Regions from separate parts of the Flavimobilis soli genome, predicted to be linked through region 2. Evidence: predicted binding sites of a transcription regulator. Region 2 holds the regulator's gene; the other holds the start of a gene.
What was found. Region 2 encodes HrcA, which represses chaperone genes, less so after heat shock. Its sites were predicted from a motif close to TTNGCACTCGNNNNNNNCGAGTGCNAA; they were not measured.

Region 1: a site for HrcA is predicted at 5,255-5,281, ahead of ATL41_RS11040 (FmdB family zinc ribbon protein). Genes of this name have one in related genera too.

Annotation. Positions count from the first base shown of each region.
Region 1 covers NZ_PDJH01000001.1:2,417,461-2,438,328, reverse strand. Annotated here, with positions in the region: gene ATL41_RS11060 (molybdopterin molybdotransferase MoeA) at 1-828, opposite strand, end outside; gene galU (UTP--glucose-1-phosphate uridylyltransferase GalU) at 836-1,756, opposite strand; gene ATL41_RS11050 (5-formyltetrahydrofolate cyclo-ligase) at 1,830-2,477, shown strand; gene ATL41_RS11045 (penicillin acylase family protein) at 2,530-5,178, opposite strand; gene ATL41_RS11040 (FmdB family zinc ribbon protein) at 5,373-5,624, shown strand; gene ATL41_RS11035 (CpaB family protein) at 5,730-6,449, shown strand; gene mscL (large conductance mechanosensitive channel protein MscL) at 6,514-6,951, shown strand; gene ATL41_RS11025 (hypothetical protein) at 7,043-7,345, opposite strand; gene ATL41_RS13205 (hypothetical protein) at 7,444-12,306, opposite strand; tRNA gene ATL41_RS11015 (tRNA-Arg) at 12,730-12,802, shown strand; partial or broken gene ATL41_RS11010 (EamA family transporter) at 12,858-13,673, opposite strand; gene ATL41_RS11005 (MarR family winged helix-turn-helix transcriptional regulator) at 13,712-14,200, shown strand; gene ATL41_RS11000 (OsmC family protein) at 14,274-14,783, shown strand; gene ATL41_RS10995 (hypothetical protein) at 14,786-15,526, shown strand; gene ddaH (dimethylargininase) at 15,529-16,335, shown strand; gene ATL41_RS10985 (universal stress protein) at 16,500-17,489, opposite strand; gene ATL41_RS10980 (C40 family peptidase) at 17,715-18,527, opposite strand; cyclic di-AMP (ydaO/yuaA leader) riboswitch at 18,515-18,665, opposite strand; gene ATL41_RS10975 (iron-dependent transcriptional repressor DtxR) at 18,806-19,507, opposite strand; gene serC (phosphoserine transaminase) at 19,592-20,713, shown strand; gene rfbA (glucose-1-phosphate thymidylyltransferase RfbA) at 20,811-20,868, shown strand, end outside.
Region 2 covers NZ_PDJH01000001.1:34,565-45,225, reverse strand. Annotated here, with positions in the region: gene ATL41_RS00200 (PhoH family protein) at 1-1,001, opposite strand, end outside; gene ATL41_RS00195 (Gmad2 immunoglobulin-like domain-containing protein) at 1,147-1,641, shown strand; gene ATL41_RS00190 (hypothetical protein) at 1,691-2,026, shown strand; gene ATL41_RS00185 (16S rRNA (uracil(1498)-N(3))-methyltransferase) at 2,033-2,806, opposite strand; gene dnaJ (molecular chaperone DnaJ) at 2,834-3,946, opposite strand; gene hrcA (heat-inducible transcriptional repressor HrcA) at 4,007-5,026, opposite strand; gene ATL41_RS00170 (DUF3097 domain-containing protein) at 5,218-6,072, shown strand; gene ATL41_RS00165 (DUF2189 domain-containing protein) at 6,136-6,978, opposite strand; gene ATL41_RS00160 (hypothetical protein) at 7,179-7,361, opposite strand; gene ATL41_RS00155 (hypothetical protein) at 7,472-8,092, opposite strand; gene hemW (radical SAM family heme chaperone HemW) at 8,181-9,455, opposite strand; gene lepA (translation elongation factor 4) at 9,452-10,661, opposite strand, start outside.

The sequences.
Region 1 (20,868 bases), 2.4 Mb from region 2:
GGGGCTGACGGCGACGTGGTCGAACCGCACCGTACCGAGGGGACCGAGCACGTCCTTGAGCGTGTCGTGCGTGCCCTCGGACAGACCGCCCGTCGTGATGAGCAGGTCCGCGCGCACGAGCTGGTCCTCGATCATCTCGCGCAGCGTCGCGCGGTCGTCCGAGACCGCGGCGACGGGGATCGCGACGGCACCCGCGTCCTGGACGGCGATCGCGAGCGCCTGGCCGTTGGCGTTGTAGACGCCGTCACCCCGGCGGCCCGGCTCGATCAGCTCGGAGCCGACGGGGAGGATGACGACTCGCGGCCGCGGGTGCACGCGCAGCCGCTGGCGGCCGAGGGCCGCCGCGAGCGAGATCTGGCGGGCGCCGAGCCGCACGCCCGCCCCGATCGCGACCTGGCCCGCCACGACGTCGGCCGCCGCGTGGCGCACGCCCGCGCCCGCAGGCGTCGGGCGCAGCACGCGCACGGTGGCCGTGCCGCGGTCCGTCACCTCGAGCGGGAGGACCGTGTCCGCGCCGAGCGGCACGGGCACACCCGTGCTCACACGGATCGCCTGCCCGGGCACGAGGCGCACGGGTTCGACCGCACCGGACCACACGTCCTGGACGACGGGGAGCGTGACCGCTCCGCCGTCCGCGGCCCCGTAGACGTCGTCGTGCCGCACCGCGTAGCCGTCGTGGAGCGCGACATCGCGCGCTGGTACGTCCGCAGGGGCGAGGACGTCCTCGGCGAGGATGCAGCCCGCTGCATCAGCGAGCACGACGTCGAGCGGCGGGACCGGGCGCAGCGCAGCGAGCGCCTCGGAGAGGTGGGTCTGGACCGGTCTCACGATCGCATCACGGCTGCAGCGTCCTCACATAGCCCTCGAGCCAGTCACGGAAGTCACCGCCCAGGTCCTCACGGTCGCACGCGAGCTGAACCACGGCCTTGAGGTAGTCGAGGCGGTCGCCCGTATCGTAGCGCCGGCCCCGGAAGACGACGCCGTACACGCCGCCGCCCTGCTCGGCGGGCGTGCTCGCGAGCTCCGCGAGAGCGTCGGTCAGCTGGATCTCGCCGCCGCGGCCGGGCTTCGTGCGCTCGAGCACCTCGAAGACGGCAGGGCTCAGGACGTAGCGGCCGATGATCGCGAGGTTGCTCGGCGCGTCCTCGGCCGCGGGCTTCTCGACGAGAGCGTCGATCCGGACGACGTCGGAGGCCTCGACCTCGAGCCCGTCGCCGACCTCGGCGACCGGAGAGACGGCTGCGCAGCCGTAGAGCGAGATCTGCGCCGGGTCGACCTCGAGGAGCGCGACGACGGAACCCCCCGTGCGCTCGGCGACCGCGGTCATCACGGGAAGGATCGGGTCGCGCGCGTCGATGAGGTCGTCACCGAGGAGCACCGCGAACGGCTCGTTGCCGACGTGGTGCTTGGCGCGCAGGACCGCGTGGCCGAGGCCGAGCGGCTCGCCCTGACGGACGAAGTGGATGTCGGCGAGATTCGTCGACTCCTTGACTGCCTCGAGACGGTCTTCGTCGCCCTTGGCCTCGAGGTTCGCCTCGAGCTCGGGGACGCCGTCGAAGTGGTCCTCGAGGCTGCGCTTGGAGCGACCGGTGATGAACAGGACGTCCTCGAGGCCAGCCGCGACGGCCTCCTCGACGACGTACTGGATCGCCGGCTTGTCCACGATGGGGAGCATCTCCTTCGGCGTGCTCTTGGTCGCCGGGAGGAAGCGGGTGCCGAGTCCTGCTGCGGGGATGACTGCCTTGGTGATCGCCATGACGAGAGCGTAGCCGCGGTCCCGCGTCTGCGCAGATGACGGGCGGCGCACAGAACTTTGAGACACTGGGCCCATGAACGGAGCGACACAGCCCTACCCGATCCACGCGGCTCTCGAGATCGAGGATGCGAAGAACGTGCTCAGGGCTGCTGTCCGTGCGAACCGCCAGCAGCGGTCGGCGAGGCTCCGTCAGGAGGCGGCTGAGGCGTTCGCCGACGTCCTCGTCTCGAGCGAGCAGCTCGCGAGCGCGAGGTGCGTCGCGGCGTACGTGTCGCGCCCGCACGAGCCCGGGACGCTGCCGCTCATCGAGCGGCTCGCAGAGCGCGGCGTGCGCATCCTGCTGCCCGTCCTCGGTGCGGGCCTCGAGCGGGGCTGGGCGCCCTACGCGGGTACCGACGACCTGCAGGAGCGCGCCCCCGGCCGTCCGCCGGAGCCCGGTACGGAGGCGCACGGCCCGGAGGCGCTCGAGGAGGCCGACGTCGTGATCGCGCCCGCGCTCGCCGTCGACACGACGGGTATGCGCCTCGGTCAGGGCGGCGGCTGGTATGACCGCGCGCTGAGCCACAAGCGCCCGGAGGCGCCCGTCGTCGCGATGGTCTTCCCGGAAGAGATCTACGACGCCGCGCAGCGCCCCATCCCCCACGAGCCTCACGACGTGCCGGTCGACGCGGTCGTGACTCCGTCGGGCTGGATGTCGATCCCCGCGACGTCGCAGGTCTGACGGCCCGAGCCGCCCGCGGCGGCACTCGGTCGAGCCGAGGCGCCGGCGGCGGCTACTCGGTCGGCTCGAGCACGAGCGTCGCCCGCGCCGCGGCCGTCGTCGCCTCCGGGGAGAACGGCCACGCGAACGTCTCCCCGCGCACCCACGCGCCGAGCTGGTCGGCGTAGTGCGTGTGCCCCGGGTGACCCGAGACGCCGGTGACGACGACCCAGCGTGACGCGTCGAGGTCGGCGAGGTCGACGACCATGCGCATCGACGGACCCGCCGTCACCGAGAAGTCTCGCGCCCCGGTGACCTCGTGCCGCGCGGAGGCGTCCCACGACGTCGCGTTGACGATCGACGAGCCGCCCGAAAGCTGCTCAGCACCGGGGTTGACGAGCATGCGCACGGGAGCGGGCACGCTGTCGCCGCCGAGCACCGGGTGCGCGAGGCGGAGCTGGTGCAGACGCCCCCACTGCCACTCGGACGGGTTCTTGCCGAGCGTCGTCGTCAGCTCGAGGCGGGCGCCCTCGAGAGCCTCCTTGAGGATCTCGTCGCGCGTCTCGACGACGTTGACCGTCCGGCGGTCGTCCCACCACTTCGACGTCGGGTCCGCCATGAGCTCGTCGACGACGGCGAGCCACCGGCTGCCGCCGGACGACTGCATCGACGCGGGCAGGTCGTCTCCGAAGGTCTTCTCGAGGAGGTGCGACCACACGGCCGCGAAGTAGGCGGCGCCGGCGGAGTCGGCGTCCATCTCGTAGTCCCAGTCCCGCAGGAGGTCCTGCCCCTCGGAGAGGAAGCCAGGCTCGAGCTCGACGTCGAGCAGCGCTGGCACCAGCAGGTGCGCGTACGGGCTCCACACGTCGGACTGGAGCGCCGCCATCGCGTCCACCGTGACGGGCGACCCGGACTCGACCTGGCCCTTGATGAGCGCGCGGATCCGCTCTGACCGGTAGCCGTAGTCCCAGTCGGAGGTGAGGTACGGCTCGACACCGCGTTCGGTGACTGCCTGGTTCGCCGCGACGATGAACCCCTCGGCAGGGTCGAGGACGGCGGGCATGTCCTCGGCGTCGACGAACCCGGTCCAGTCGTAGCGCGAGTCCCAGCCCGGTCGCGGCCAGGTGCCGTCGGACGCGGACGTCCCGGGGACGTTCGCGCGAACGGGGATCAGGCCAGGGGCCTGGTAGCCGATGTGACCGTCGGTCGTCGCGAAGACGATGTTCTGCGAGGGCACCGCGAAGAGCGCGGCAGCCGCGGCGACGTCCGCGGCGGTCTCGGCGCGGTTGAGCGCGAACACCGCGTCAGCGGTCCGGCCGGGGGTGAGCGCAGTCCACGAGAGCGCGACGCCGTACGTCTGCCCCGTGCCCGGCGCGGTGCCCGTGGGGGTGCGCAGCGCGCCGACCACGTCGCCCAGCTCGCCCGAGACGACCGGGCCGTGCACCGTGCCGCGGACGGTGATGACGACGTCGTCCCCGCCGTTGACCTTGATGGTCTCCTCGCGCAGGGTGAGCGGTTCCCACTCGCCGTCGCGCAGGTACGTGTCGTCCTTGATCGCCTCGATGAAGAAGTCGGTGACGTCGGCGCCGAGGTTTGTCAGGCCCCACGCGAGGGACGCGTTGTGCCCGATGATCACGCCGGGGAAGCCTGCGAAGGAGAAGCCGGAGACGTCGTACGGGCATGCGTCGGACACGGGAGCGCAGCGCAGGCCCACCTGGTGCCAGATGCTCGGCGCAGCGAGGCCGAGGTGGGGGTCGTTCGCGAGGAGAGGCTTGCCGGTCGCCGTGAGGTCGCCCGAGACGACCCACGAGTTCGAGCCCGTGCCCTCGCCGCGCGCGACGGTCTGCGGGACGGCCGCGAGCGCGGCCGCGGCCGTCTCGACGGCGTCCTGCAGAGACGCGTCGCCCCACGGCACGTCGTCCTGCGCGTCGGCGGTCGTGCGCGCGCCCGTGCTGCCGCTGGCCTCCCCCTCGCCCGCCGCGCGGGCCTTGCGCTGCTCGGTGAGCTCCTTGCGGTCGAGGATCGGGGCGTTGCCGGTGCGCGCGTAGCGCGGGAAGAGCTGCTCGACCTGCTCGACGTCGCCGACGATCCCGTACGTCGCCGCGCGGTCGAGCTCGTCGTCGTAGTTGCCGCGCAGGTCCCACGCCATCGCCTTGAGCCACGCGACCGAGTCGATCGGGTCCCACGGCTCGGGAGCCGTGACTTTCACCTGCATGCCGAGGACCGTGTACTCGACCGCGATCGACGACGTGCCGCGCCCGGCGAGGTAGTCGTTCACGCCCGCCGCGTAGGCGGTGAGGTTGGCGCGCGTCGCCTCGTCGAGGAGCGCCCACTCCTGCTCGGCGACCCGGCGCCACCCGAACGTGCGCACGACACGGTCGGCGGCGATCGCGTCGGGGTTGTCCCCGACGAGCTCGGCGAGGCGGCCCGCAGTCACGTGGCGGCGGTAGTCCATCTCGAAGAAGCGGTCCTGCGCGTGGACGTAGCCCTGCGCGCGGAAGAGGTCGGCGCTCGACGTCGCGGTGATCTGCGGGACGCCCTGCGGCCCTCGCTCGACGGTCACCTCCGCCTGGAGCCCGGCGATCGGCACCTCTCCCGACGCGGACGGGAAGGGTCGGCGCACCGCGCCGACGACGATCACGCTCGCGGCGACCAGGACGATCACGACGAGCGCGGAGACGACGATGAGGGAACGACGAAGGAGGCGGGCACGACGAGGCACAGGCCGAGCCTAGCCCGAGAGGCTGGACGAGGTGTGAGGAAGCCGTCAGACCGGGCGCGGGCACAGCGCGTTAGAATCAGCACTCGGAGAGCTGGAGTGCCAAGGGCGGCCGACCGGTCGGCGCCGCGCCGGACGGTACTCGCCCACATCCCGCTCGGAGCACGTCACGTCGCCGTCCTTGAGGAGTTCCGCCAGTGCCCACCTACGCGTACACCTGCACCGCGTGCGGTCACAGCTTCGACATCCAGCAGTCGTTCAGCGACGACGCCCTGACGGTGTGCCCGGAGTGCTCGGGTCGCCTGCGCAAGATCTTCAGCACGGTCGGCGTGACCTTCAAGGGGTCAGGCTTCTACCGCACCGACTCGCGCTCGGGCTCGAAGAGCTCGGTCCCCGCGTCCCCGTCGAAGTCGTCCGGCGGTTCGTCCTCGGCGCCCGCGGCGTCCTGACCGGCGGGCGCCGGCGGCTGCCCACAGGGCGACCGTCGGAGAGCCCCCTCCGCATGTCCTCCTGTCGGCGGGTCGGCCGCAGCGTGGCAGACCTAGCGTCCCGGCATGCCTCCGCTCCCGACGCCCGGATCCGACAGAACCGCACACCCCGGCCGCGCGCACTCTGACCGCGCCGCGGCCGCCCGCCGCAGACAACGCCTGCGCACCCACCTCTGGCGCTGGCGCGTCGTCGCGACGTGCCTCGCGCTCGCCGCGACGACGGTCGCGGTCGTCGCGGCCGTGCGCACCCCGCACGCGCCCACCCGCCCGGTGGTCGCCCTCGCCCGGGACACCGCGCCGGGCGAGCCGCTCGCGCTGACGATCGCCCGGCTGCCGACGCACCTCGGGCCGGCCTGCGCCGTGACGACGCCCGGCGAGATCGAGGACGAGACCCTCGTCGTCGCGCTGCCCGCCGGGACGCTCCTGTGCCCCTCGATGCTCGCGAGCTCCCCCGCCCAAGGGCTCGCGCGCGACGGGGACGTCGTCGTCCCGGTCACGCTGACCGACCCGGCCGTCGCAGCCGCGCTCAAGCCAGGCGACCGGGTCAACCTCGTGCGCGGCCGCAGCACGGACGGCGACGATGAGACCCGTGTCGTCGCGCGTGGCGCGCTCGTGCTGCCGTCGCGCGACGACCAGGAGACCGCCTCAGACGGCGGCCTCCTGGGTGGCTCCCCTGCTGCGAGCAGCGCGCGGACGACCGTCCTCGTCGCGGTGCGGCCTGACGAGGGTCTCGCACTCGTGGACGCCTCGCTCTCGGGCTACGTCGGCGCGGTCATCGTGCAATGATGCTGACGAGACGGCGTCCACGAGGGCGCGCCACATACGGACAAGTCCCCGAGGGAGACGACGCATGAAGGAGACCTTGAACGGCTTCAAGGAGTTCATCCTCCGCGGCAACGTGATCGAGCTGGCAGTCGCCGTGATCGTCGGCACCGCGTTCTCGGACATCGTCGCGAAGATCCAGGAGGGTGTGATCAACCCGCTCATCGCGGCGTTCTTCGCGGCTCCGGACCTGTCGTCGGTCGGTGCATTCACGATCAACGACTCGGTGTTCCGGCCCGGCCTCGTGCTGAACGCGGTGATCAACTTTCTCATCGTCGCGGCCGTCATCTACTTCGTGATCATCCTGCCGATCAACAAGCTCGCGCAGGCCCGCAAGCGTGGTGAGGTCTCGGAGCCCGCAGCCCCGTCCGAGGAGATCCTGCTGCTCCAGGAGATCCGCGACCTGCTCAAGCAGCAGAACGGCGGCGCCACGAGCGAAGCCCCGGGGACGACCCCGACGCTCTGACGTCCTCCCCGCACCGCAGCACAGCACAGACGAGGAGAGAGCCGGTCCCGTGGGACCGGCTCTCTCCTCGTCTCCGTCTGCTGCCTTCCCGTCAGTCGCGGTAGCCTGCGCCGCCCCAGTGGGGTGGCAGGTCGCGCAGGAGGTGCGCGTCGTCGTTCTCACGGGCAGGCCCCTCGGACCACCCCTCGCCCCGCTCGTCAGCGCTGATCCCCGACACCTCCGCCGTCTCGGTGCCGCGGCGCACGACACGCCGGTGCTTGCGGCGGGGAGCCGCCGCACCGGCGTCCGTCACCGTCGCTCCGCCCTGCGGCGCCCCGGCTGCGGCCTCGGCGGCCGCAGGAACGTCGGGCTGGTCGGGCGCGGGCTGGTCGGGGCGGGGATCGTGCTGGCTCACGCCACCATCATCCCAGGCGGGCGATGCCCTTCCCGCCTGCGCCCGGGCAGCCGGTGCCGGCGGCTGGACGGCCGCCGAGACAGGGTCCGGGCCCGCGCTCAGCCCTCGAGCGCGCGGCGCACAGCCGCGTTGACGGCCGCGTCCACACGGTTCGACCGACGCACGACCCCGAGCTCCGCGCGCAGCGCACCCGCGAGCTGCTCGGCGTCGCGCTCGATGCCGTCCGAGCGGATCCACGCGGCGAGCTCGTCGATCTCGTTGTCGCCGTAGGCGTTGATCGGCAGGCCGGGCTGGACGTCGGGGCGCGGAGCACGCACGGACTCGACGGTCGTGTCGGAGGCGGCGGTGACGAGGTCGACCTGCACCCCGCCCACCATCGCGAAGCCGCCCTGCATGACGGACTCGGGCCCGGTGTGGCGCGCGCCCTCGACGACTTCGGACGCCGAGCCGGGTGACACGACGTCGGCCGCCGCAGCGGGCGCGACGTGCGCCTCCTCGGCCGTCGAGGCGGCCGAGGCCGCGGTCGCGGCGCTCACGCCGGACACGCTCGAGCGCGCTGAGCCGGAGGACAGCGTCGACTGCGCGACGCCGGTCTCGTGCGCGGAAGCGACGCTCGACACGTCCGCCGCCGTCTCACCCGAGACGGGCGCCCAGGCGGGCGCGCCCCATCCGGGTGCGTACGGGTTCGCGCGGGGCGTCTCCCCCGAGATCGCGGCTGCGAACGACGGCGTCACGACGCCGTCGACCGGCCGGACGGGCTGCTCGGGTGCGTCGTCGCGCGGCGCGACCACGGGCTCGGCGACGGCAGGCGCGGCCACGTCGTCCACAGGAGCCGCGCCGACGGCCACGTCTGCGACGCACGGAGCGTCCTCGACGACGACGTCGCCCGACGCCTCGCCAGCGACCGGCTCGACCGGCCTCTCGAGCTCGATCGGGTCGACGACCGCCGGCAGCGTCACGGGGACGTTCGCGGCCTCGCGGCCGCCGAACATCGGCTGCTCGAACATGCTCGCGGCCACGTCGAGCACGACCTGCCGGATGCGGCTCGCCTCCTTGACAGGGTCCAGGAAGGCTGCAGCCGACCACACCTGGACGACCGTCCACCCGAGCGCCTCGAGGCGCTCGGCCCGCTGGCGGTCACGCACGCGCACGGACGGCTCCGCGACGTACGCGGCGTCGTCGGTCAGGACGGCGACGAGCATGCGGTCCGGGAGGTCGGGGTGCCCGACGACGAGCGGGATCCGCTCCCCGCCGCGCATGCCGAAGTCCGTCTCGACCATGAGGCCGGCACGCCACAGGCGCTCGGCGAGGTCGATCACGAGACGGTCCGGGTTGAGGTCCGTCTCCATGCCGTCCGCGAGCATCGAGCGCGGGCCCTGGGCAGCGCGGCGCTCGACGAACTCGAGGAGGTCGCCCAGCAGGCGCGCACCGGGGGTGCGCAGACGCTCCGGGTCGAGGTCCTCGTAGCCGAAGCACGAGACGACGGTCAGGCGCGCGCGCGAGACGCCGAGCGCGTCGAGCAGCATCGCCTCGCCTGCAGGCTCGGACACGGCACCGAAGCGGTGCAGGACGCGGCCGTGCGGCGTGCGACCGAAGCCGACCGACATGATGACGGCGTCGCGCGAGAGGCCAGCGACCGCGGAGAGGTCCGCGATCACGACCGGCTCGTGCGCGGCCGGGTCGAAGAACGAGGACAGCGCCGGGTTGCGGCGCACCTCGCCGAGGAGCGCCTCGCGGACGCGGTCTGCGTGCAGCTCGCTCAGCGTGATGATCGCGAGCGACTCCTCGGGGCGGACGAGCGCGTGCTCGATCGCGAGCTCGACGACCCGCTCGACCTCGCCCTGCGTCGTCTGCACCGTGCCGGTCGTCGCGTCGGGCATGCCGGACGCGTCGACCGTCTGGAAGTCGATGAGATCCCGCGAGACGGGCAGCGGGGTCGGCCGCAGCACGTCGCCGTAGCCGTGCTTCGTGAGGAACTCGACGAGCTCCTGGTCCCGCGACGAGACCTGCGCGCGCAGGGGCACGGTCGGCAGGACGCGTGCGAGGTCGCGGACCGCCGCGCCGGACGCGGAACGGGCGTCGCCGATGACGACGACCTGGCGTGCGCGCGCGATCGCGGGGACGAGCAGCTCGGCGGGGAGGTGCTGGACCGCGTCGAGGATGACGAGGTCGACCGTCCTGGTCGGCGGCAGGATGTGCGGCACGAGCGTCGGCGACGCGACCGTGACGGGGCGCAGCGAGCGCAGCAGGTGGCCGTAGCGGGAGGTCGTGTCGCGCAGACCCGTGAAGCGGCCCTCGAGCAGCTCGGCGAAGAGCTCCTCGGTGTCCTCGGGGTGCTTGCGCATCGCGAGGGTCGCCTCGCCGATCGCAGCGGTCAGGACGGGGCCGGGCAGCGCGGCGACGTGCGCGCGGTCGAGCTCGCGGAAGCGAGCGGCGAGCGCCTCGAGCGCCGCGCCGTCGTACGCCGCGAGCGCGACGTCCTGGCGCAGGATCTCCTCGAAGACCGAGGACCACCAGGCGAGCTCGAGCTCGGGGCCGACGAGGCCCGTCGAGACGTGGCGGTCGCGCAGGTCGTCGACGAGCGCGGACAGGCCCGCGGCGCGCAGGTCGCGCAGGAGCGCCGTGCGCTCGGGAAGCGTGTCGAGCGCCGCGCGGTCTGCTGCGAGGCGCTCCGTGCGCTCGACGAGCGCGGCGATCGGCATGTCGAGGAGGCCACCGCCCGCAGGCGTCGACGCGAGGACAGGCTCGAGCGCCTCGACGTCCTCGAGGACCTCCCGGTAGGTCGCCTCGATCACGGCGAGCCCCTCGGGCAGGCGCGGCCAGCCGCCACCCGGGCACATAGCCGTCCACTGCTCGCGCTGGGCCTGGACCTGGACGAGCGCCCCGTGCAGGTCGTCGACCCGGGTGCCCGGGCGAAGCATGTCCTTCGCCTGCTTGGCGAGACGGCGGCGCTGGCGGCCGGTCATCTCGGGGGCGTTCATCGCGCGCCACTTGGGCGTCGCGGTCGCCGCGACGAGGTCGGCAGCGGTCCGCTCGAAGATGATCGGCTGGAAGACGTCGAGCGTCGTGCGCAGGCCCGCGATCATCGCGAGCTGCTCCCCCCAGGCGCGCAGCGACGTCGGCTCGACGAGCCCGGACGACGCGCGGACCTGCTCGATCTGCGCGTCGAGGCGCGGGAGCAGGTCGTTCGCGAGGCGGTCGGCGCGCGCGTACGCGTCGCGGGCGGCCTCGTCGTCGACGAGGTCCGCGCCGTACCAGGGGGTCGACGTCGGGCGGATCGTGAAGGCGCCGAGCTCGGAGACGCGGATGAGCGTGTCGATCGCGTCCTGGCGCACGTCGTCGGTCAGCGCGGCGGTCGTCGCGGGCGACAGGCGCACGTGGGTCGACGGCGACGGGCGCGCGGCGGTCAGTCGGGCGAGCGCCTGGAGGACGTCGTACGCCGAGACGCCCCACGGACGCCGCACGAGGTGCAGCGACTCGATGTAGCCGGCGAGGCGGCGGCGGGTGTCGATCAGGTCGGCGCGCAGGCGGCCGAGCGCGTGCCGGTCGATGTACGGCGGCTCGAGCGTCATCGCGGCGAGCAGGCGGCGGGAGACGCCCGCGCGCCAGGTGGGCGACGGCTCGATGTCCATGAGGAGGTCGGACAGACCGAGGCTCTCCATGCGGGCGACGACCTGCTCGGCAGCGCGGCGGTGGCCCGGCACGTAGAGGACGGAGCGGCCGGAGGCGGCGGCGTCCGCGACGACGGCGGCGACGGTCCCGGGCACGTCTGCGCCGGCGGGCGCGTCGACGAAGACGTGGCGGCCGCTCGTGACGGCGTCGAGCAGGTGGCGCTGCGCGGGGTCGAGGTCACCGACGCCGCGCTCGTCGGCCGGGTCCTCGTCGCCCTGACGCACCTCGGGCAGGGTCTGCGGGACGAAGGCGCGCGCGACCGCGGCCGCGACGTCGTCCGTCGGGTCGGCGAGAGGCGCCTCGTCGACGGTGGTCGCGTCGTCGTCCTGCGCGTCCGCGGCGACGGCGCCGGCGGGCAGCGCAGACGTGCGCGTCGGCGTCGTGGCGGGTGCGTGCGCCTGGAGGTGCTCGTCCTCGTAGGCGAGGGTCGCGAGCGCCGCGACGACCTCGTGGTGGTCAAGGCCTGAGAGCTCGTCGAGGTCGTCGACGAGCGCCTGGCCCGGGTGGACGAACGAGCCGACGACGAGCTTCTCGGTGAGCGTGAAGTCCGTGAGCACGGCCGAGCCGAGCGCGTGGACGCGGTCGGTGACGATGCTCGGCGCGAACGCGCCGGAGTCGAACGCGGACTGCGCGAGCGCGACCGGGTCGAGGAGCGCGCCGCGCGCGCGCAGTGCGCGGGACAGGACGGGGTTGAGCTCGGCGGACGTCTCGAGCATGAGCTCGTAGTCGGACTCGCCCGAGCCGCGCGCCTGGAGGCGCAGCGGGCGCAGCAGGACGGGGGCGCGGACGGTGCGGCGCGTCTCGCGCGGCTCGTCGTCGGTCGAGCCGGCGGGATCGGGGGCGGCGCCGGCGATGCGGGCGAGGGCCGCGACGTCGTCGGCCGACTCGTCGCCGACCTCCTCGGTCCACGTCGCGATCCCGATCGCGAGGTAGGTGGGCGCGATGCCGTAGCGCTCGGTCTGCTCCTTGGCGCGTGCGGCGACAGCCCGTGCCCGGCGGCGCGCGGTGGGCAGGGAGACGCCCTCGCGGAAGATGTTGGCGAGCTGGGTCGGCCGCCCGGCGAAGAGCTGGGCGATGCCCGACGGGTGCGCGGCGGTGAGGTCGAGGACGGCGTCGCCGAGCAGGCGGATGTCGGCGAGCGAGGACCCGCCCGCGCGGGCGGCGAGCGCGGTGCGCCACCCGCTGACGGACCGCGCGACGATCTGGGAGGTCGTGGGCGCAGCGACGATCGTGGGCGCGCTCGGGGCGCCGACGGGCTGCTCCCCCTCGGGACGCTGGTTGCTGGCCATGACATTCACGTTGGAAACGCTAACCGGCAGCGGGGTGAGAGTGGGGGTGACGCGCCGCAGGGCTGTCTGCGAGGCCCGAGACAAGGGACTTCCACGGCCGTTCGGAGGGTGGGAGTCACGGCTCGAGGGCCGAGAATGAGGGACAGCGCGCACCGCGCAGGGGGCAGGCGATGCGCGCCGTCATGGATGATCTTGCACGCTCGTCCACCCGGTGTCAACGCGCTGCGAGCGGCGAGTTCTTCCCGGTGTCGTCGCCCTGAGACGCCTGGCACGCGGGTGCGTCACACCGGTCGAGATGACGCGCCGTCGTTTCCGACGGGACCTTCGATCCTGTCGTGAACTCCCGCCGAAAACGGGCGCGGATTCGGGGGCACGAGGGTCGACCGAGTAGGCTCGTCACGCCCGACCGCGACGGTCGGGATTGCGTCTGTAGCTCAGTGGATAGAGCACCGCTCTCCTAAAGCGGGTGTCGGCAGTTCGAGTCTGCCCAGGCGCACCGCACGGGCCTCGGCCCGCCGTCCGGCTCCGCGCACCTGCGCGAGACCGATCCCCCCGAGCACGGCGACGACGCCGACGCCCTGGAGGATCGTGAGCGACTCCCCTCCGACGAGGGTGCCGAGCAGCACGCCCGTGACCGGGTTGAGCAGGCCGACGACGCCGACCGTCCCGGCGGGCAGGTGCGCGAGTCCCAGGTTCCACGCGACGTACGCGAGTCCGGTCGCGACGACGCTCATGTAGACGAACGCGACGACCTGACCGCCGTCGAGCCGGGGCGGCGCCCCCTCGACGAGGAGCGCGACGGGCACGAGCACGAGCGAGCTCGAGACGAGCTGCCACGAGGTGAGGGCGACCGGGTCGACGCCCGTGCGCCAGCGGCGCGCGAGCACGAAGCCGACGGACGACATGACGAGCCCCGCGATGGACGCCAGGACGCCCCACGGGTCGATCGCCCCTCCTCCGCCGGCGAGGATGAGCACAGCTCCGCCGATCCCGACGGCAGCGCCGAGCGCGGCGACGGCGCCGGGGCGCTCGCCGAGGAGCCCCCAGCCGAGCGCCATCATCGCGACGGGCGAGAGCGACATGATCATCGAGGCGACGCCTGTGGGCAGCGCTTGCGCCGCGACGTAGACGAGCACGAAGAACGGCCCGGTCGTGAGGGCGCCGAGCACAGGGGCGCGCCACCACCAGGAGCCGCGCGGCAGACTCCGGCGCAGGGCGACGAGCAGGAGACCGCCGGGGAGCCCGCGCAGGATCGCTCCCCAGAGCGGTGCGCCGTCGGGCAGGACGGCGTGGGTGAGGTAGTACGTGCTGCCCCAGAGGACGGGCGCGATCGCGGTCACGGCGATCCATCGACGGTTATCTTCCATGGAAGATAGTTTGCTTCCTCGGAAGGTATTCTGTCCATGTGTCTGACCACGTATCCCGCATCCAGGACGAGTGGCGCCGCGAGCGCCCCGACCTCGACCCGCGCCCCCAGGGCGTCTTCGGCCGCCTCCACCGGCTCGCCAACGCCCTCACCGAGCACCTCGAGGTCGTGTACCGCCGCCACGGACTCACCGAGGGTGAGTTCGACGTGCTCGCCACCCTGCGTCGCACGGGCGCCCCCTTCGAACGCACCCCAGGCGAGCTGAGCGCGCACACGATGGTCACGACCGGTGCGATGACGAAGCGCGTCGACCGGCTGGCTGCCGCAGGCCTCGTCACCCGCAGGCCAGCCGACGGCGACGGCCGCAGCCGCGTCGTCGCGCTCACCCCTGAGGGCCGCGCCCTCATCGACGCGGCCTTCACCGAGCACCTCGCCAACGAGGCGCGCCTCCTGGCGGCCCTGCCGTCGAAGGACGCCGACGACCTCGAACGCATCCTCGCCACCTGGCTCGCCGCGCTCGACGACTGACGCCCGGTCTCTCCTGTCGGGAGCACAGGCCAGCCGATCGGTGCACGTCGCAGGGCCGTGGAAAACTGAGCCCATGACCATCGACCCCGCTCTCGCTGCCGCCCTCGCCGAGGAATCCGTCCCTGCCGTCGCCCCCGACGCCGTCTGGATCGAGCGCGTCGGCCCCCGCCAGTACGCCGGCTTCAACGGCCGCGGTGCCCGCGTCGCGATCGGCTCGACGGAGCATGACGGCCGCTTCACCCCGGGCGAGCTCCTCAAGCTCGCGCTCGTCGGCTGCACGGGCCTGTCCTCCGACGTCTCGTTCGCGCGACGCCTCGGCCCGGACTACAAGGCACGCATCGACGTCACGTCCGTGAAGAACGTCGAGGAGGAGCGCTACACCGAGCTCGTCGAGAAGCTCGAGGTGGACCTCTCCGCCCTCGAGCCCGACGCCCGCGACCGCCTGCTGACCGTCGTCAGCCGTGCGATCGACGCGAGCTGCACGGTCGGCCGCACGATCAAGTCCGGCGCGACCGTCACCCTGAGCGTCATCGACGAGGCCTCGGGCGAGACGGTCGCCCACACGTCCGAGGACGGCATCTGACGATGGCCCCCGCCGCGCAGATCTCCGGGACGGGCCCCGACGACCGCACCGCGCTCGAGGCCGCTCTCGACAAGGCGATCCGGGTCCCGTCGCCCGTGATCCGCGCGCACGTCGACCGGCTGACGGCACGCAACCCCGAGGCGAACGCCGAGCAGATCCTCGCGCTCCTCGAGAAGGAGCTCCTCCGCGTCGTCACCTCGACCGGGGCAGCCGTCGGCGCGGCGGCCGCCGTCCCGGCGGTCGGCACCGCAACCGCTGCCGCGCTCACGGTCAGCGACCTCGCGGCCTTCTTCGCGGCGTCGGCCGCGTACACGCTCGCGGTCGCGGACGTGCACGGCATCGCGGTCGACGACGTCGAGCGGCGACGGGCGCTCGTCCTGGCGACGGTCCTCGGCGAGGACGGCACCAAGGCGCTCACGTCCGCGGGCATCAGCCCGGTCGCGTGGGGTCGCGTCCTGGTCGCGGCCGCGCCGTCGAACACGATCAAGCGCGTCAACAAGGTGCTCACGGGACGCTTCCTCAAGCGCTACCTCGCGAAGCAGTCGGGCCTCGCGCTCGGGCGGCTCGTGCCGTTCGGCGTCGGCGCCGCGGTCGGGGCGATCGGCGGCCGTGCGCTCGCCAAGGGTGTCGTCCGACAGGCGGCAGGGGCGTTCGGCCCACCGCCCCTGCGCGTCGGAGAGCCGGCGCGCGTCGTCGAGCCGGCGCCTCCGGCGGACGCGTCGCGCCAGGTCGAGGGAGCGTGACGGTGGCCCGCTATCTCATGTGCCCGCCGACCTACTTCACCGTGTCGTACGAGATCAACCCGTGGATGGACACCTCCGTGCCGGTGGACCAGGCGAAGGCCGTCGCCGAGTGGGAGCGGCTGCGCGACGTCCACAGGGACCTCGGGCACACGGTCGAGCTGATCGACCCGCTCCCCGGGCTGCCGGACATGGTCTACGCCGCCAACGGCGCGACGGTCGTCGACGGCGTCGCGTACGAGGCCAAGTTCTCGCACGTCGAGCGCGCGGCCGAGGGGCCCGCGTACCTCGCGCGCCTGGCCGAGCTCGGCTTCCACCCGCACGAGGCCGCCGAGACGAACGAGGGCGAGGGCGACCTCCTCCTCGTGGGTGACCTGCTGCTCGCCGGGACCGGCCTGCGCACGTCGCGCGAGGCGCACGCCGAGGCGAGCGCCGTCCTCGGGCGCGAGGCTGTGACGCTCGAGCTCGTCGACCCGCGCTTCTACCACCTCGACACCGCGCTCATGGTGCTCAAGGGGCTCGACGGGGGCCCGGAGGTCGACGTCGCCTACCTGCCGGGCGCATTCAGCGGCCCGTCGCAGGAGCGCCTGCGGGACCTCTTCCCCGACGCGCTGCTCGCGACGGAGGAGGACGCGGCGGTGCTCGGTCTCAACGCGGTGAGCGACGGCGAGCACATCGTCATGTCGGCGCGCGCGCCGCGCCTCGCCGGCGCGCTCGAGGAGCGCGGCTACACGCCCGTCCCGGTCGACCTCCCCGAGCTGCTGCTCGGTGGTGGCGGGGCCAAGTGCTGCACGCTCGTCCTGCGCGGCTGAGCAGCGACTTATCGGGGCCACGGCGCGCTCGCGCCGAGCGTCGTGCCATGCGGGGCGCGCCTCTCCCCTGCCTGACGAGGGCACGTGGACCGAGGTGCCCCCAGCATGGGCTCGCCCCTCTCCTGCTTGACGAGGCCGCGCACGCTGAGGGGTGCTAGCGCCCGTCAGCCGGGCGAGCCGGCGCTCTGGGACGACGGGACGGCGTCGTTCGACTTCTTGGTGACGACCATGACCGGGCACTTGGCGTGGTGCAGCACCGCCTGCGACGTCGAACCGAGGAGCAGGCCCGCGAAGCCCCCGCGACCGCGTGAGCCGACGACGACGAGGTCGGCCGCGGTCGAGAACTCGGTGAGCAGCTCGGCGCCCGTGCCGTCGAGGACGATCCGGCGGACCTTCTGCCCCGGGAAGTCCTGCAGGACACGGTCGACGATGACGTTGAGGCCCTCGGCGACGTCCGCGAGGACGGCCTCGTGGTCGACAGCGGCCGGGAGCCAGGCGAGCATGCCCGCTCCCGCACCCACGGGGACACCGGCGACGGCGACGAGCTCGCAGTCCCAGATCTTCTGCTGGCGCAGGGCTGCACGGATGGCGCCCTCGGCGGTCGGTGACCCGTCCATGCCGACGACGATGCGACGGATGGGGAACAGCGGGCGCTGGTCGACCGGCTCGAGGCCCGCGTTGGACGCGACGGAGGAGATCGCGGTGCGCTCGCCGTCCTCACCCAGGTAGGGCACGACCACGGTCGGGCAGTGACTGTGGGCGGGCAGCGCGGAGGAGACGGTGCCGAGCAGGCGGCCGGCGAAGCCTCCGTGCCCGCGGGTACCGACGACGACGAGGCGGTGCTCGCGGGACAGGTCGACGAGGACGCCAGCGGGGTCGCCGGTCGTCACGGATGCCCGTACCTCGACGCCGGTTGCCTCGGCGCGCGCCTTGGCCTCTTCGAGAACGGCCTTGGCGCCGTCGAGGATCGCCGTGTCGTCGAGAGCGGCGTAGCCGCCGTCGAGGCTCGCGGCGGTGAAGGACGGAAGAGAGTAGGCGCAGACCACGTGCAGCGGCCATCCGAGGCGGAGCGCCTGGGCAGCGGCCCAGTCGAGCGCGTGCAGGCTCGGCGAGGAACCGTCCACCCCCACCAGGACCACGTCACGGTGCGTCATCTGCGAGCTCCTCTCTGAGTTCCGCGGTCGGCGCTCGTCGCGCCGACCGTGCTTCGACTTTACCCTCTCATCACCACGCCTATGCCCTGCTGGGCGCGGGTCTCACCCCTGATATCGGGCCGCGCGGGTCGGGCCCGGCGCTAGCGGGCGCCGGTTGCACGCCGGGCATGACAAAGGCCCGGACCGTCAGGTGCGGTCCGGGCCTTCGTCGAGCTGTCTCGATGCTCAGCCGATGCGGATGAACGTCGGGTTCGACTGCCAGATCTTGCGGAACTGGATCGTCTTGCCCGGGCGCGGGGCGTCGATCTGGGTGTTGCCACCGGCGTAGATCGCCACGTGACCGGGGGTCCAGATGAGGTCGCCTGGCTTGGCCTGGCTGCGCGGGACGACCGTGCCGACCGAGCGCTGGGCACCCGAGCTGCGCGGGAGGTTGATGCCGAGCTGCGCGTACACGTAGCTCGTGAAGCCGGAGCAGTCGAAGCCGTTCGGCGTCGTGCCGCCGTAGACGTACGGGACGCCGACGTAGCGGGACGCGATCTCGATGACCGCGGAGCCGGAAGCCGCAGCGGGAGGCGCGGTCTTCTTCTCGGCCTTCGGGGCCGCCTGGCTGTTGTTGTTCTCGACGGCGGTGCGCGCCTGGCTGCGGGAAGCGGCCTCGTTGACGCGGGGAGCCTCGACGGTCTGGCGGACCTCGGGGGCCGGCTTGACCTTGACCGGCTTGACCTTGGCGGCCGAGACGGACCACGACGCGTCGGCGACCGTGACAGCGGGGGCCGCCTGCAGCTGCGCGCGAGCCTGCGACGTGAGAGCCGAGACATCTGCCGTGCCGATCGACACCTTGGAGTCGGTGGCGGCGCTGGCAGAGGTGCCGAGCATCGAGACGAGGAGTCCGGAGGTCGCGGCGACGGCGACGGTGCGCTTCCCCGCGGTGCTGAGGTTGTCCCCCGCCGCGTCGACGATGACCTGGCTGATGGGGCGACGGGCCGCGCGGTGCTTTGCGCGAGTCGTGCTGATCGTCACGTGGTAGTGCCTCTCCATGAACGCCTACGAAGTTAGCTGTCGGGTTCGGGCTAGAGAGCTGCCCGGCCGACCGGCGAACCGGCCGACTTCACCCCAAGGCTCCGGTGGTGCTGGAGCCGTTGGTGGTTCCCCCGCCTCTGCCAGCGGTCTTGGTGCGTCACCCGCAGTGGCAGAGCTCGGCGTCTGCGGGTGAGCCTCTACCGGGGTTCCGGTTGAAGCCAGATCGAAGGTACCCCATCGGGTGAAGAAATGTCACGCTCCGGTCACGACAATTTTCCGAGGGGTTCGGACGCCCGTCAGGCAGCCACGAAGATGTGCCGTGAGACCTCTGCGGGGAGCTCCAGGATGGTGTCCTTGCCCTCCGCCGTGACGGTGAGGTCACGGCCCGTCGACGTCAGCTCGACAGTGCCACCGGGCACGACGCCGGCGGACGCGAGACGCCCCAGCAGCACGACGTCTGTCTGCAGCGGTTCACCCAGCCGGGCGACCTGCACGGTGCGGCTCTCGCCGTCGGCCAGGGTGCCGCTGACGACCGTGAGAGAGACCACGCCCTCGAGGAAGCCCTGCTCGGGACGTTCGTCCCCGAGCTCGCCCAGCCCCGGGATCGGGTTGCCGTAGGGCGAGTGGGTCGGGCGGTCGAGAAGGTCGAGGAGGCGCATCTCCACGCGGTCGCTCATGACGTGCTCCCAGCGGCAGGCCTCGTCGTGGACGTACTCCCAGTCGAGACCGATGACGTCGGTGAGGAGACGCTCCGCGAGACGGTGCTTGCGCATGACGCGCATCGCCTTCGCGTGGCCGACCTCGGTCAGCTCGAGGTGCCGGTCGCCCGAGACGACGACGAGCCCGTCACGCTCCATGCGCGCCACAGTTTGGGAGACCGTCGGCCCCGAGTGCCCGAGGCGCTCCGCGATGCGGGCGCGGAGCGGCACGATGCCCTCTTCGGCCAGCTCGTAGATAGTCCGGAGATACATCTCGGTGGTGTCGATGAGGTCGCTCACGCTACCCAGCCTCCTGTTGTCGGTGTCCCGCCACAGTTTAGGCGAACGGGGTGTCAGCACGAGCCTCGCCGCTATCCTCGGAGGGTGCCCGAGACGATCCAGATCCCCACCGAGCTCCTTCCCGCTGACGGCCGCTTCGGCTCAGGCCCCTCGAAGGTCCGTGACGAGCAGGTCGCGGCCCTCGCCGCGGCCGGGCGCTCGCTCCTCGGCACGTCGCACCGGCAGGCGCCGGTCAAGGACGTCGTCCGCCGGGTACGCACAGGCCTTGCAGAGCTGTTCGACCTCCCCGACGGTTACGAGGTCGCGCTCGGCAACGGTGGCGCGACGGCCTTCTGGGACGTCGCCACGTTCTCGCTCGTCGAGGACCGCGCGTCGCACGCCGCCTTCGGCGAGTTCTCCTCCAAGTTCGCCAAGGCGACGTCGGCCGCGCCATTCCTTGCCGACTCGCTCGTCCGCACGGCCGAGCCGGGCACCGTCGTCCTGCCCGAGGTGCGCGACGACGTCGACCTCTACGCGTGGCCGCACAACGAGACGTCGACGGGCGCGATGGCTCCCGTAGTCCGGCCCGAGGGATCGGAGGGCTCGCTCGTCGCGATCGACGCGACGTCCGGCGCCGGCGGCCTCGCCGTCGACGTGTCGCAGACCGACGTCTACTACTTCGCGCCGCAGAAGGTCTTCGCGTCCGACGGCGGCCTGTGGCTCGCGATCCTCTCCCCCGACGCCGTCGAGCGCGCCGAGCGGCTCGCCGCCGAGCGGTGGATCCCGGAGATCCTGTCCCTCAAGATCGCGGTCGACAACTCGCGCCTCGAACAGACGCTCAACACCCCCGCCGTAGCGACGCTCGTCATGCTCGCCGAGCAGGTCGAGTGGCTGAACGCTCAGGGCGGTCTCGCGTGGTCGGCCGAGCGCTGCTCGCGCTCCGCCGCGGCCCTCTACGACTGGGCGGAGTCCCGCGACTGGGCGACGCCGTTCGTGACCGATCCCGCCGCGCGCTCGAACGTCGTCGCGACGATCGACCTCGACGACGCGATCGACGCGACCGCCGTCGTCGCCGCGCTGCGCGACAACGGCGTCCTCGACGTCTTCCCGTACCGCAAGCTCGGCCGCAACCAGCTGCGCGTCGGCGTCTTCCCCGCCGTCGAGCCCGACGACGTCGCGCGCCTCACCCAGGCCGTGGACTACGTCGTGGAGCGGCTGCGCGGCTGAGAGGCGGGGCGCTCGCTAGCGCCGGCAGGCGCCAGCCACCCGACGGGCTGCGTCGGGTGAGTGCGGCTGGACCTGCTCGTACGGCATTATGGTCGGCATGCGCGGAATCATCCTGGCTGGCGGCTCAGGCACACGGCTCCACCCGATCACCCTCG
Region 2 (10,661 bases):
ATCTCGCCGACGAGCCGGTGGCGGACGACGTCCTCGCTCGTGAGGTGGCAGAACTCCACGTCGTCGACGCCGCTGAGCACGTCCTCGACGACGCGCAGGCCCGAGCGCACACCGCCGGGCAGGTCGACCTGCGTGATGTCGCCCGTGACGACCATCGTCGAGCCGAAGCCGAGGCGCGTGAGGAACATCTTCATCTGGTCGGGCGTCGTGTTCTGCGCCTCGTCGAGGATGATGAACGCGTCGTTGAGCGTGCGACCGCGCATGTAGGCGAGTGGCGCGACCTCGATCGTGCCGGACTCCATGAGCCGCGGGATCGACTCGGGGTCGATCATGTCGTGCAGCGCGTCGTACAGCGGGCGCAGGTACGGGTCGATCTTGTCGGTGAGCGTGCCGGGCAGGAACCCGAGCCGCTCCCCCGCCTCGACCGCGGGCCGGGTCAGCACGAGCCTGCTGACCTTCTTCGCCTGCAGCGCCTGCACGGCGGTCGCCATCGCGAGGTAGGTCTTGCCCGTGCCTGCAGGGCCGATGCCGAACGTGATGGTCGACGACCCGATCGCGTCGACGTAGCGCTTCTGACCGAGCGTCTTGGGTCGGATCGTCCGGCCACGGTTCGACACGATGTCCTGGCTGAGCACCTCGGCTGGACGCGGCGCGCCCTGCGAGGCGAGCATCGCGACGGACCGCGACACGACCTCCGGGCTGAGGGGGGTCCCGGCCTCCGCGAGCTCGAGGAGCTCGTCGACGAGGCGGACAGCGAGCGCCACGTCGCCCGCCGGGCCGCTCACGGTGATCTGGTTGCCGCGCGCGTGCACGTCGACGCGTTCGAAGCCGTCCTCGATCGCCTTGAGGACGCCGTCCTGCGGGCCGAGGAGGGCGACCATGTCGACCTGGGGCGGGACGACGATCCGGTGCTCGAGCCGGGCGCCGGCGCGCTGGCGCGTGCGGGCGGGCGCTGCGTCGTCGGGGCGTCCCGGTCCTGCTGGTGCTGTGGTCTCTGGCATGGGCCGGCCTGAGCCGTCGTCCTCCGCGCTGGTACGTCCTGGTCACGAGCAGTCTACCGACGCCCTGCCGTGTCGACCGCCCGGGGACGACGCGCTGCTGGCAGAGTGGGTCCACCGTCACGTCGGTCCAACCTCAGGAGGCACCATGTCCCGCTCGACCGCCCGGTCCGCGCTCGTCCTCGCGCTGCTCGCCGGCTCGCTCGCGGCGTGCGCCGACGAGGGGACGCCCGCGGCGACCGCTCCGACGACGTCTGCTGCCGCGAGCTCGGCGCCCGCGACCACCACTCGCGCTCCCGAGGAGGCCACGCCCGAGCCCACCGCTGCGGAGCCCGCGACCAACGGCACGACCGTCCTGACAAGCCCGCTCGACGGCGCCGTCGTCACCGGACCCACCGTCACGATCGCGGGCGAGGCGACGGCGTTCGAGGGGAACCTCAGCTGGGTCGTGTACCCCGCGGACGGCTCCTTCGAGGAGCCCGCGCAGCAAGGCAGCACGATGACCGGTGCGAACGGTGAGGTCGGCCCGTTCGAGACCACGGTCGACCTCGAGACCGGCAGCTGGACGATCGCGGTCTTCGAGGCGTCCGCGATGGACGGCGAGCCGCTCAACCTCGTCTCCGCGACGATCGACGTCAAGTGATGCGGACGATCTCGGGGTTGGCGCCGCGTCTCGGAGCAGGGCACGTCTGATGGGCAAGCCACAGCGGGTCCAGGTCACCGGCGTCATCGTCCGCCAGGCGTCGTACTCACGCACGCCGGTGTGGGAGTTCCAGTACCCGCTGCCGGACGGTACGTGGGCTCTGGGGCGCGCCCGCGGCCCGATCAGCGCGGGAGGGCTTGCCACGATCCGCTGGCGCGAGGGCACGCCCGTGCCCGTCTACGTCAACGTGGCCGACGTCCGTGACGCGACGCTCGTCCCGACCGGAGGGATGACGCCGCTGGCGTTCGTCGGCATCGTCCTCGGCGTCGTCGCCGTGGTCGGTCTCCTCGTCGGCACGGTCGTCGCCGTGGTCAACCTCGGCTGACGCGGTTCAGCGACCGCCCCAGAAGCCCAGCCGGTCCGCGAGGAGCGCGAGCGCGACGGGACCCGCGGTCGAGGTGCGCAGGACGTGCGGACCGAGGAGCACGGGCTGTGCGCCCGCGTCCGTGAGCTCCGCGAGCTCCTCGGCGGAGATACCGCCCTCAGGCCCGACGACGACGAGAACCTGGGCGTCCGCGCCAGGTCCCGGGAGCGCGGCCGCCGAGATCGGCGTCGTCGCCTCCTCGTGGAGGACGAGCACCGCTCCCCCGCCCGCGACGACCTCGGCCGTGCGCGCGGCGAGGCGCGACGTCGTCAGCGCCTCCTCGACCTCGGGGATGCGCGCGCGGCGCGCCTGCTTCGTCGCGGTGCGGACGGTCGCGACCCAGCGGGCGCGCGAGCGCGCCGCGCGGTCGCCGCGCCACACGACGATCGACCGCGAGGCCTGCCACGGGATGACGCCGTCGACGCCCACCTCGGTCGCGGCCTCGATCGCGAGCTCGTCCCGGTCGCCCTTGGCGAGCGCCTGGACGAGCACGAGGTGCGGGACAGGGTCGCGGTCGCGGCACACCTCGTCGACCTCGAGCGTCACCTGCGAGTCGTGAACGTCGCGGATCGTGCAGCGCAGGCGCAGGCCCTCGCCGTCGACCACGTCGATCTGCTCGCCGGGGCGGCGACGCTGGACGACGCCCGCGTGCCGGCCCTCGGGGCCGTCGAGGACGTAGACCGAACCGACGGGGTACTTCTCGAGCCTGGCGGACTCAGCCAGGAACACCGGAGCGCTCATCTGCGCACCCTCTCACGTCGCGTGCGGTCAGCGGCCTGCGATCTTCTCGCGCAGCCGCTGGAAGACACCGGGGTGCGCAGCGGAGACCTTGGCCTCCGGCTTCTCCTCGCCGCGCAGGGCGGCGAGACGACGCAGCAGCTCGGCCTGCTCCTCGTCGAGACCGGTCGGGACGACGACGTCGACGTGGACCTCGAGGTCGCCGCGCCCGCCGACGTGGAGGTGGCCGACGCCGAGGTTGCGCAGCGTGACGGTGTCACCGGGCTGCGTGCCGGGCGGGCACACGACCTCCTGGACGCCGTCGAGGGTCTCGAGCTCGATCGTGGTGCCGAGGGCGGCCGCAGTCATCGGGATCTCGAGCGTGCAGTGCAGGTCGTCGCCCCGGCGGATGAAGCGCTCGTGGCGCTTCTCGCGGATCTCGACGTAGATGTCGCCGGCCGGGCCACCGGCGGGGCCGGCCTCGCCCTGGCCGGTCATCTTGATGCGGGTGCCCGTGTCGACGCCGGCGGGCACCTCGACGACGAGCGTGCGGCGGCTGCGCACGCGGCCCTCGCCGGCGCAGTCGGGGCAGGGCTCGGGCACGGTCGTGCCGTGGCCCTGGCAGGCCGAGCACGGCGCGGTCGTCATGACCTGGCCGAGGAAGGACCGCGCGACGCGCTGCACCGAGCCGCGGCCGCCGCACACCTCGCAGGTGCGCACGGACGTGCCGGGGCGGCAGCAGGAGCCGCCACAGGTGGAGCAGACGACGGCCGTGTCGATCGGCAGCTCGCGGCGCGTGCCGAAGGTCGCCTCCGCGAGGTCGATGTCGAGGCGGACGAGCGCGTCCTGGCCGCGACGCGAGCGCGGCACGGGACCGCGCTGGGCCTGTCCGCCGCCGAAGAACGTCTCGAAGATGTCCTGGAAGCCGAAGGCGCCGCCCTGGCCACCACCAGGTGCCGACGGGTCGGTGCCCATGTCGTACGACTGGCGCTTGTCGGGGCTGCCGAGGACCTCGTAGGCGCGCGTGACGTCCTTGAACCGCTCCTCGGCGTCCGCCCCGGCGACGTCCGGGTGCAGCTCGCGTGCGAGCTTGCGGTATGCCTTCTTGATCTGGTCCTGGGTCGCGTCACGCGGGACGCCGAGGATCTCGTAGTAGTCCGTCACGAAGCTGCTTCCTGGTGGTGGGTCGAGGGTGGCGCGGGCCCGCAGGGCGGGCGCGTCCGCTCAGGTGGCGAGGATGCGTGTGAGATAGCGGGCGACCGCGCGCACCGAGGCGATCGTCCCCGGGTAGTCCATCCGGGTCGGGCCGATCGAGCCGAGCAGCGCGACCGAGTCACCCTCAGTACCGTAACCGGTACTGACGACAGAGGTGACGGAGAGGCCCGCGTGCTGGGTCTCGTGCCCGATGCGCACGGCGACGCCGTGCGAGTCCTCGGCCATGTCGGTGAGCAGGCCGAGCAGGACGACCTCCTCCTCGAGCGCCTCGAGGACGGGGCGCAACGAGTGCTCGAGGCCGGCGTCGCTGCGCGCGAGGTTCGCGGTGCCCGAGAGCACGATGCGCTCCTCGGTCTCCTCCGCGAGGGTGTCCGCCAGGAGGTCGAAGATCTCCTGGACGAGCGGGCGCTGCGACTCCTCGAACTCGTCGAGGAGACCCGGCAGCGCCTCCCGGATCTCGGGAAGGCGGCGTCCGAGCACGGCCGCGTTGAGGCGACCCCGGACGATGGCGATGAGCGCCTCGTCGACGCCCGCGCTCAGGGCGAGCGTGCGCTGCTCGACGCGGCCGGTGTCCGTGATGATGACGACGAGGAGCCGGTCCCCGGGGACGGGCACGAGCTCGAGGTGGCGCAGCCCCGACCGCCGCAGCGACGGGTACTGCACGACGGCGACCTGCTGGGTGAGGTGCGCGAGGAGGCGCGACGCCCGGAAGATCACGTCGTCGAGGTCGACGGCCTGGTCGAGGAACGTCGAGATCGCACGGCGCTCGGGTCGCGAGAGCGGCTTGACCTCGGCGAGCTTGTCGACGAAGAGCCGGTAGCCGCGGTCGGTCGGCACGCGGCCCGCGGACGTGTGGGGCTGGGCGATCAGCCCCTCCTCCTCGAGCGCGGCCATGTCGTTGCGGATGGTCGCGGGCGACACCCCGAGGTGGTGCCGCTCGGCGAGAAGCTTCGAGCCCACGGGCTCGCGCGTCGTCACGTAGTCCTCGACGATCGCACGCAGCACGTCGAGCCTGCGCTCTGTGCTCATACCTGCGCCGCCTCCTCCGTCGTGCCCGTCCGTCGCCGGGCGTGCCCGCTGTTCGCACTCCCGGCCTTCGAGTGCCAATCCTAACGGTCCGGCGGGCTGCAGGGCCGCGGTCTGCGTCACGCTGTCCGCGAAGTCTCGGACACCGCCGCACCGGCCCGGAACCGGCCAGCACCCGCGGGTAAGGTGACCGCGTGCACGATCGATACGGCTCCGACGTCCTGTCCGGCGGCGCGGACCACCACCGCCGCCGCCCCGTCTCCCGTCCCGTCCCCGCCGAGCGCGGGACGGTCGTCGAAGAGGTCATGACCGGCTGGGTCGGCGCGGTCGTCCGCGTCGAGAAGTCCGGCGGCCAGCACGTCGTCGAGCTCGAGGACCGTGCGGGCCGCACGCGCACGTTCCCCCTCGGCCCGGGCTTCTGGATCGACGGCGAGCCGGTCGTGCTCACGCCACCCGTCAAGAGCGCGCCCGCCGCCCCGACGCGCACGGCGTCGGGCTCGACGGTCGTCCGCGACGCCCGCGCACGTGTGGCGCGCGGCTCGCGCATCTGGGTCGAGGGCAAGCACGACGCCGAGCTCGTCGAGCGTGTCTGGGGCGACGACCTGCGCGTCGAGGGCGTCGTCGTCGAGCTGCTCGACGGGGTCGACAACCTGGCGGACGCCCTGCGCGAGTTCCGGCCCAGCCGCGAGCGTCGGGTCGGCGTGCTCGTCGACCACCTCGTGCCCGGCTCGAAGGAGCGCCGCCTCGCCGACGAGGCGCTGCGCCTCGTGCCCGACGGCACCGTCAAGGTGCTGGGCCACCCGTTCGTCGACGTCTGGCAGGCGGTCCGCCCGGCGCGTCTGGGCCTCGAGCGGTGGCCCGTCATCGAACGCGGCACCGAATGGAAGACCGGGATCCTGCGGGAGCTCGGCTGGCCGCACGCCGACCAGGCCGACGTCGCGCAAGGGTGGAAGCGGATCCTCGGCACGGTGCGCTCGTACGCCGACCTCGAGCCCGCCCTGCTCGGTCGAGTCGAGGAGCTCATCGACTTCGTGACCGAGCCCGTCTGACCCAGCCCGTGGTACGCGAGAGGCCCGGCACCCCCACGGGTGCCGGGCCTCTTGCGCTGAGCGTCAGACCGGCTGCTCGCCGACGACGCGGCGGTAGCAGTACGCGGTGGCGATCATCGCGACGGGCATCGACACGATGAGGCCGACACCACAGATCGCGCTGCCCACGGCGTTCGCGACGTAGACGAGAAGCATGAGGAGCGCCACCTGACCAGCGTTCTTCAGCGCGACGTCGACGCTCGCCTTGATCGCGTCGACGGCGCCGAGGCCCTTGTCGATCGCGAAGTGGAGCGCGAAGATGCCGAAGAAGCCGACCACGAGCGGGCCCACCACGACGACCGTCGACACCGCGGAGGCGAGGCCGACCAGGAGCGCCGTCAGGAGCGCCTTCGAGAAGTTCGGGACGGAGAAGAAGTCACCGACGGTGATCTGTCGGCCCGTCGTGGCGACGAGCCCGACGTTCGTCGCCGCCGCCTGGAAGAACATGCCGAGCACGAGCGAGACGCCGAAGAAGAGCACCATGCTGCCGAAGCCGACCGCGAGGAAGCCCCCGCTCGAGTCGAGCGACGACGCCGCAGCGGCGCCACCGATGATCATCGCGTAGAAGATGCCGATGAGGACGCCGATGCCGACGCCCCACACGAGGGCGCCGAGGATGATCGGGCCGACGTTCTTGGTGAACTTCTCCCAGCCGTAGGAGAAGGCCGCGCCGACGTCGATCGGGCTCTGACCAGGACCTGGCTGGAACGCCTGCTGGCCGTAGGGCTGACCGGCGGGCGGCTGCTGACCGTAAGGCTGCTGGCCAGGAGCGGGCTGCCCCGGCGGCGGCGTCGGAGCGCCGTACGGCGGCTGGCCGTCCGGGCCGGGCACCTCGCCCGGGTACGGCGGGACGTTGCTGTCAGACATTCGTTCGCTCCTCAGATCGGGGCAGGACTTACCGGCTGTCGCCGGGACATCGTGCGATGCCGCACGTCATCGCCCCACAGCGTAGTGACGAAAGGCCCAGATGCCCATGGGACATGCCCCTTTCGCGGAGGTTCACCCGTGCAGGGACGCCGACGGGCGGCGGCACCAGGTGCCGCCGCCCGTCCGCGCCGCCGTCAGAACTAGGCGATCGGCTGCCCCAGGATCCGCTGGAACCCGTAGGCGCTGTAGAGCGCGGCGAGCGGGATCGCGACGACGAGACCGATGCAGCAGGCCAAGAAGCCACCGATGATGAAGATGAGCCCGCCGGCAAACGTGGCGAGGGCCGCGCCCGGGCGCTGCGCGAAGAGCTGGATGCTACTCACGATCGGGCTGATCCCCGCGGCTCCAGGCTCTGCAGCGAACGCGCCGACGAACAACGTCAGGGCGCTCAGCGCGATCCCCGCGAGCGGCGCGACGAACGGCGTGCGGTCGATCAGGACGGTCGCCGCCGGATGACGAACGCAGAGATGAGGGTCGCGTTCGCGTTGACGGTCGTGAAGAACGAGCTGAACGTGACCGTCTCGCCGCGGACCTGCCGGACGGCGTGCTGGGTCAGCTTGATCGTCAGGATCGCGACGATGACCTCCGAGGCCAGGTCGCGAAGGAGCGCCGTGGCCGCCCACGTGGGGGTCGGGAACAGGTTCGCGGCGTTGAACGACTCGCCGTTCACGTTCGCGTTCCAGTCGACCGGCCCGCCGAGGAAGGTCGAGATGACCAGGCCGACGCCGATGCAGACGGCCATCAGGCCGAGCCACATCCCCGCTCGCGCCCCGAACGCCTTCCACGCCACGGTGAAGCCCTCACCGAACGAGAACGGTCCGATGGCCGGGACGCCGAGGCTGCTCCCGCTCGTGCTCGGGAACTGCCCGTAGGGCTGCTGACCGAACGGCGGCTGCTGGCCATAGGGCTGGCCGTAGGGAGGCTGCTGACCGTACGGCCCCTGCCCGCCGGAGGGCTGGCCGTAGGGCGGCTGCTGGCCGTAGGGCTGCTGGGGCTCCCCGGGTCCGGGCGCCCCCTCGCTGCCGTTCGGGTTCGGGGGAAGGCCGTCGCTCATCGTGTCTCCGCTGATCGGTGCTGTACGTCCGGAGGACCGTAGCAGCGCACGCGGCGCGGTGCGCTGCACGACGCACCAGGACCCGCTGTCAGTCGGTCAGGTCCCGCACGACGGCATCCGCGAGGAGCCGTCCCTGCCGCGTCAGCAGGGCCCGGCCCTGCACCGCAGCGCGACCGTCGAGCAGACCCGAGGCGACGTGACCGGCGACGGCGCGCCGTCCGGCGTCGGACAGTACGGACAGGTCGAGGCCCTCCGCGAGGCGGACCCCGAGCATGACCCTCTCGAGCGCCGCGGTCGACGCGTCGATCGCCTCGCGCCCCGCGGCAGGGCTCTCGCCCCGCTCGAGCGACGCGGCGTACCGCCGCGGGTGCTTGACGTTCCACCAGCGCACCCCGTCGACGCGAGCGCCGTCTTCGGCCATGAGAGGGCCGCCGACGTACGAGTGCGCGCCCGGCCCTACGCCCCACCAGTCGTCGCCGCGCCAGTAGGCGAGGTTGTGGCGGCACGCCGCGACCGACCCGTCGGCGCGCGTGCGCGCCCAGTTCGACACCTCGTACCAGTGCAGGCCAGCGGCAGCCAGCAGGTCGTCGGCAAGCTCGTACTTCGCCGCCTGGTCGTCCTCGTCAGGCAGCGTCAGCTCGCCGCGGCGGACCTGCACCGCCATCTTCGTCCCCGGCTCGACGACGAGCGCGTACGCCGAGACGTGGTCGACCCCCGTCGAGAGCGCGCTCTCGACGCTCGTGCGCCAGTCGTCGAGCGACTCCCCCGGGGTGCCATAGATGAGGTCGAGCGACACGTCGAGGCCCGCAGCGCGCGCCCACGCGACGACGTCGGGGATGCGCGCCGGGTCGTGCGTGCGCTCGAGCGTCGCGAGCACGTGCGGGACGGCGGACTGCATGCCGAACGAGACGCGCGTGAAGCCGGCATCCGCGAGGGTCTGCAGGTACTGCGGCGAGACCGAGTCCGGGTTCGCCTCGGTCGTGACCTCGGCTCCCTCCTCGAGACCCCACGCGTCCCGGATCCCGTCGAGGATCCGCGCGAGGTCGCTCGCCGGGAGGATCGTCGGGGTGCCCCCGCCGAAGAACACCGTCGAGACGGGACGCCGCGGGAAGCCCGCACGCTCGAGCACGCCGCGCCCGAGCGCGATCTCGCGCAGCGCCGTGTCCGCGTACGAGTCCTGGCTCGCACCGCCGCCCAGCTCGGTCGCCGTGTACGTGTTGAAGTCGCAGTAGCCGCAGCGGACCGTGCAGAACGGCACGTGCACGTACACGCCGAACCTGCGGTCCGGCGTCGTTCCCCCCGCCCAGCGGGGCAGGGCGCCGTCGAGCGGCGCGGGCTCCCCGTCCGGCAGGGCAGGCGTCACTTCTTGCCCTTGTCCTTCGGGTCGGCAGCGTCGGACGACAGCGCGGCGATGAACGCCTCCTGGGGGACGTCCACGCGACCGATCGTCTTCATGCGCTTCTTGCCCTCCTTCTGCTTCTCGAGGAGCTTGCGCTTGCGGGAGATGTCACCGCCGTAGCACTTCGCGAGGACGTCCTTGCGGATCGCGCGGATCGTCTCGCGGGCGATGACGCGCGCGCCGACGGCTGCCTGGATCGGCACCTCGAACTGCTGCCTCGGGATGAGCTCCTTGAGCTTGCCCGTCATCATCACGCCGTACGCGTACGCCTTGTCCTTGTGCACGATCGCGCTGAACGCGTCGACCTGCTCGCCCTGCAGCAGGATGTCGACCTTGACCAGGTCGGCCGCCTGCTCGCCGATGACGTCGTAGTCGAGCGACGCGTAGCCGCGCGTCTTCGACTTGAGCTGGTCGAAGAAGTCGAACACGATCTCCGCGAGCGGCAGGAAGTAGCGCAGCTCGACGCGGTCCGCCGAGAGGTAGTCCATGCCCTGGAGGTCGCCGCGCTTCGTCTGGCAGAGCTCCATGATCGCGCCGATGAACTCGCTCGGTGCGAGGATCGTCGCCTTGACGACGGGCTCACGGACCTCGCCGATCTTGCCGCCGGGGAACTCGCTCGGGTTCGTCACCGTGACGACGGACTTGTCCTCCATCGTCACCTCGTAGATGACGTTGGGGGCCGTCGAGATGAGGTCGAGGTCGAACTCGCGCTCGAGGCGCTCGCGCACGATCTCGAGGTGGAGCAGACCGAGGTAGCCGACACGGAAGCCGAAGCCGAGCGCGACGGACGTCTCGGGCTCGTAGACGAGCGCGGCGTCGTTGAGCTTGAGCTTGTCGAGCGCGTCGCGCAGCACCGGGTAGTCCGAGCCGTCGATCGGGTAGAGGCCCGAGAAGACCATCGGCTTGGGGTCGGAGTAGCCGCCGAGCGCCTCGGGTGCGGGCTTCGCCGCGTTGGTGACCGTGTCACCGACCTTCGACTGGCGCACGTCCTTCACGCCCGTGATGAGGTAGCCCACCTCGCCGACGCCGAGACCGTCGGTCGGCACCGGCTCCGGGGAGGACACGCCGATCTCGAGGAGGTCGTGGGTCGCCTTGGTCGACATCATCGCGATGCGCTCGCGCGGGTTGAGCTTGCCGTCGACGACGCGGACGTACGTGACGACGCCCCGG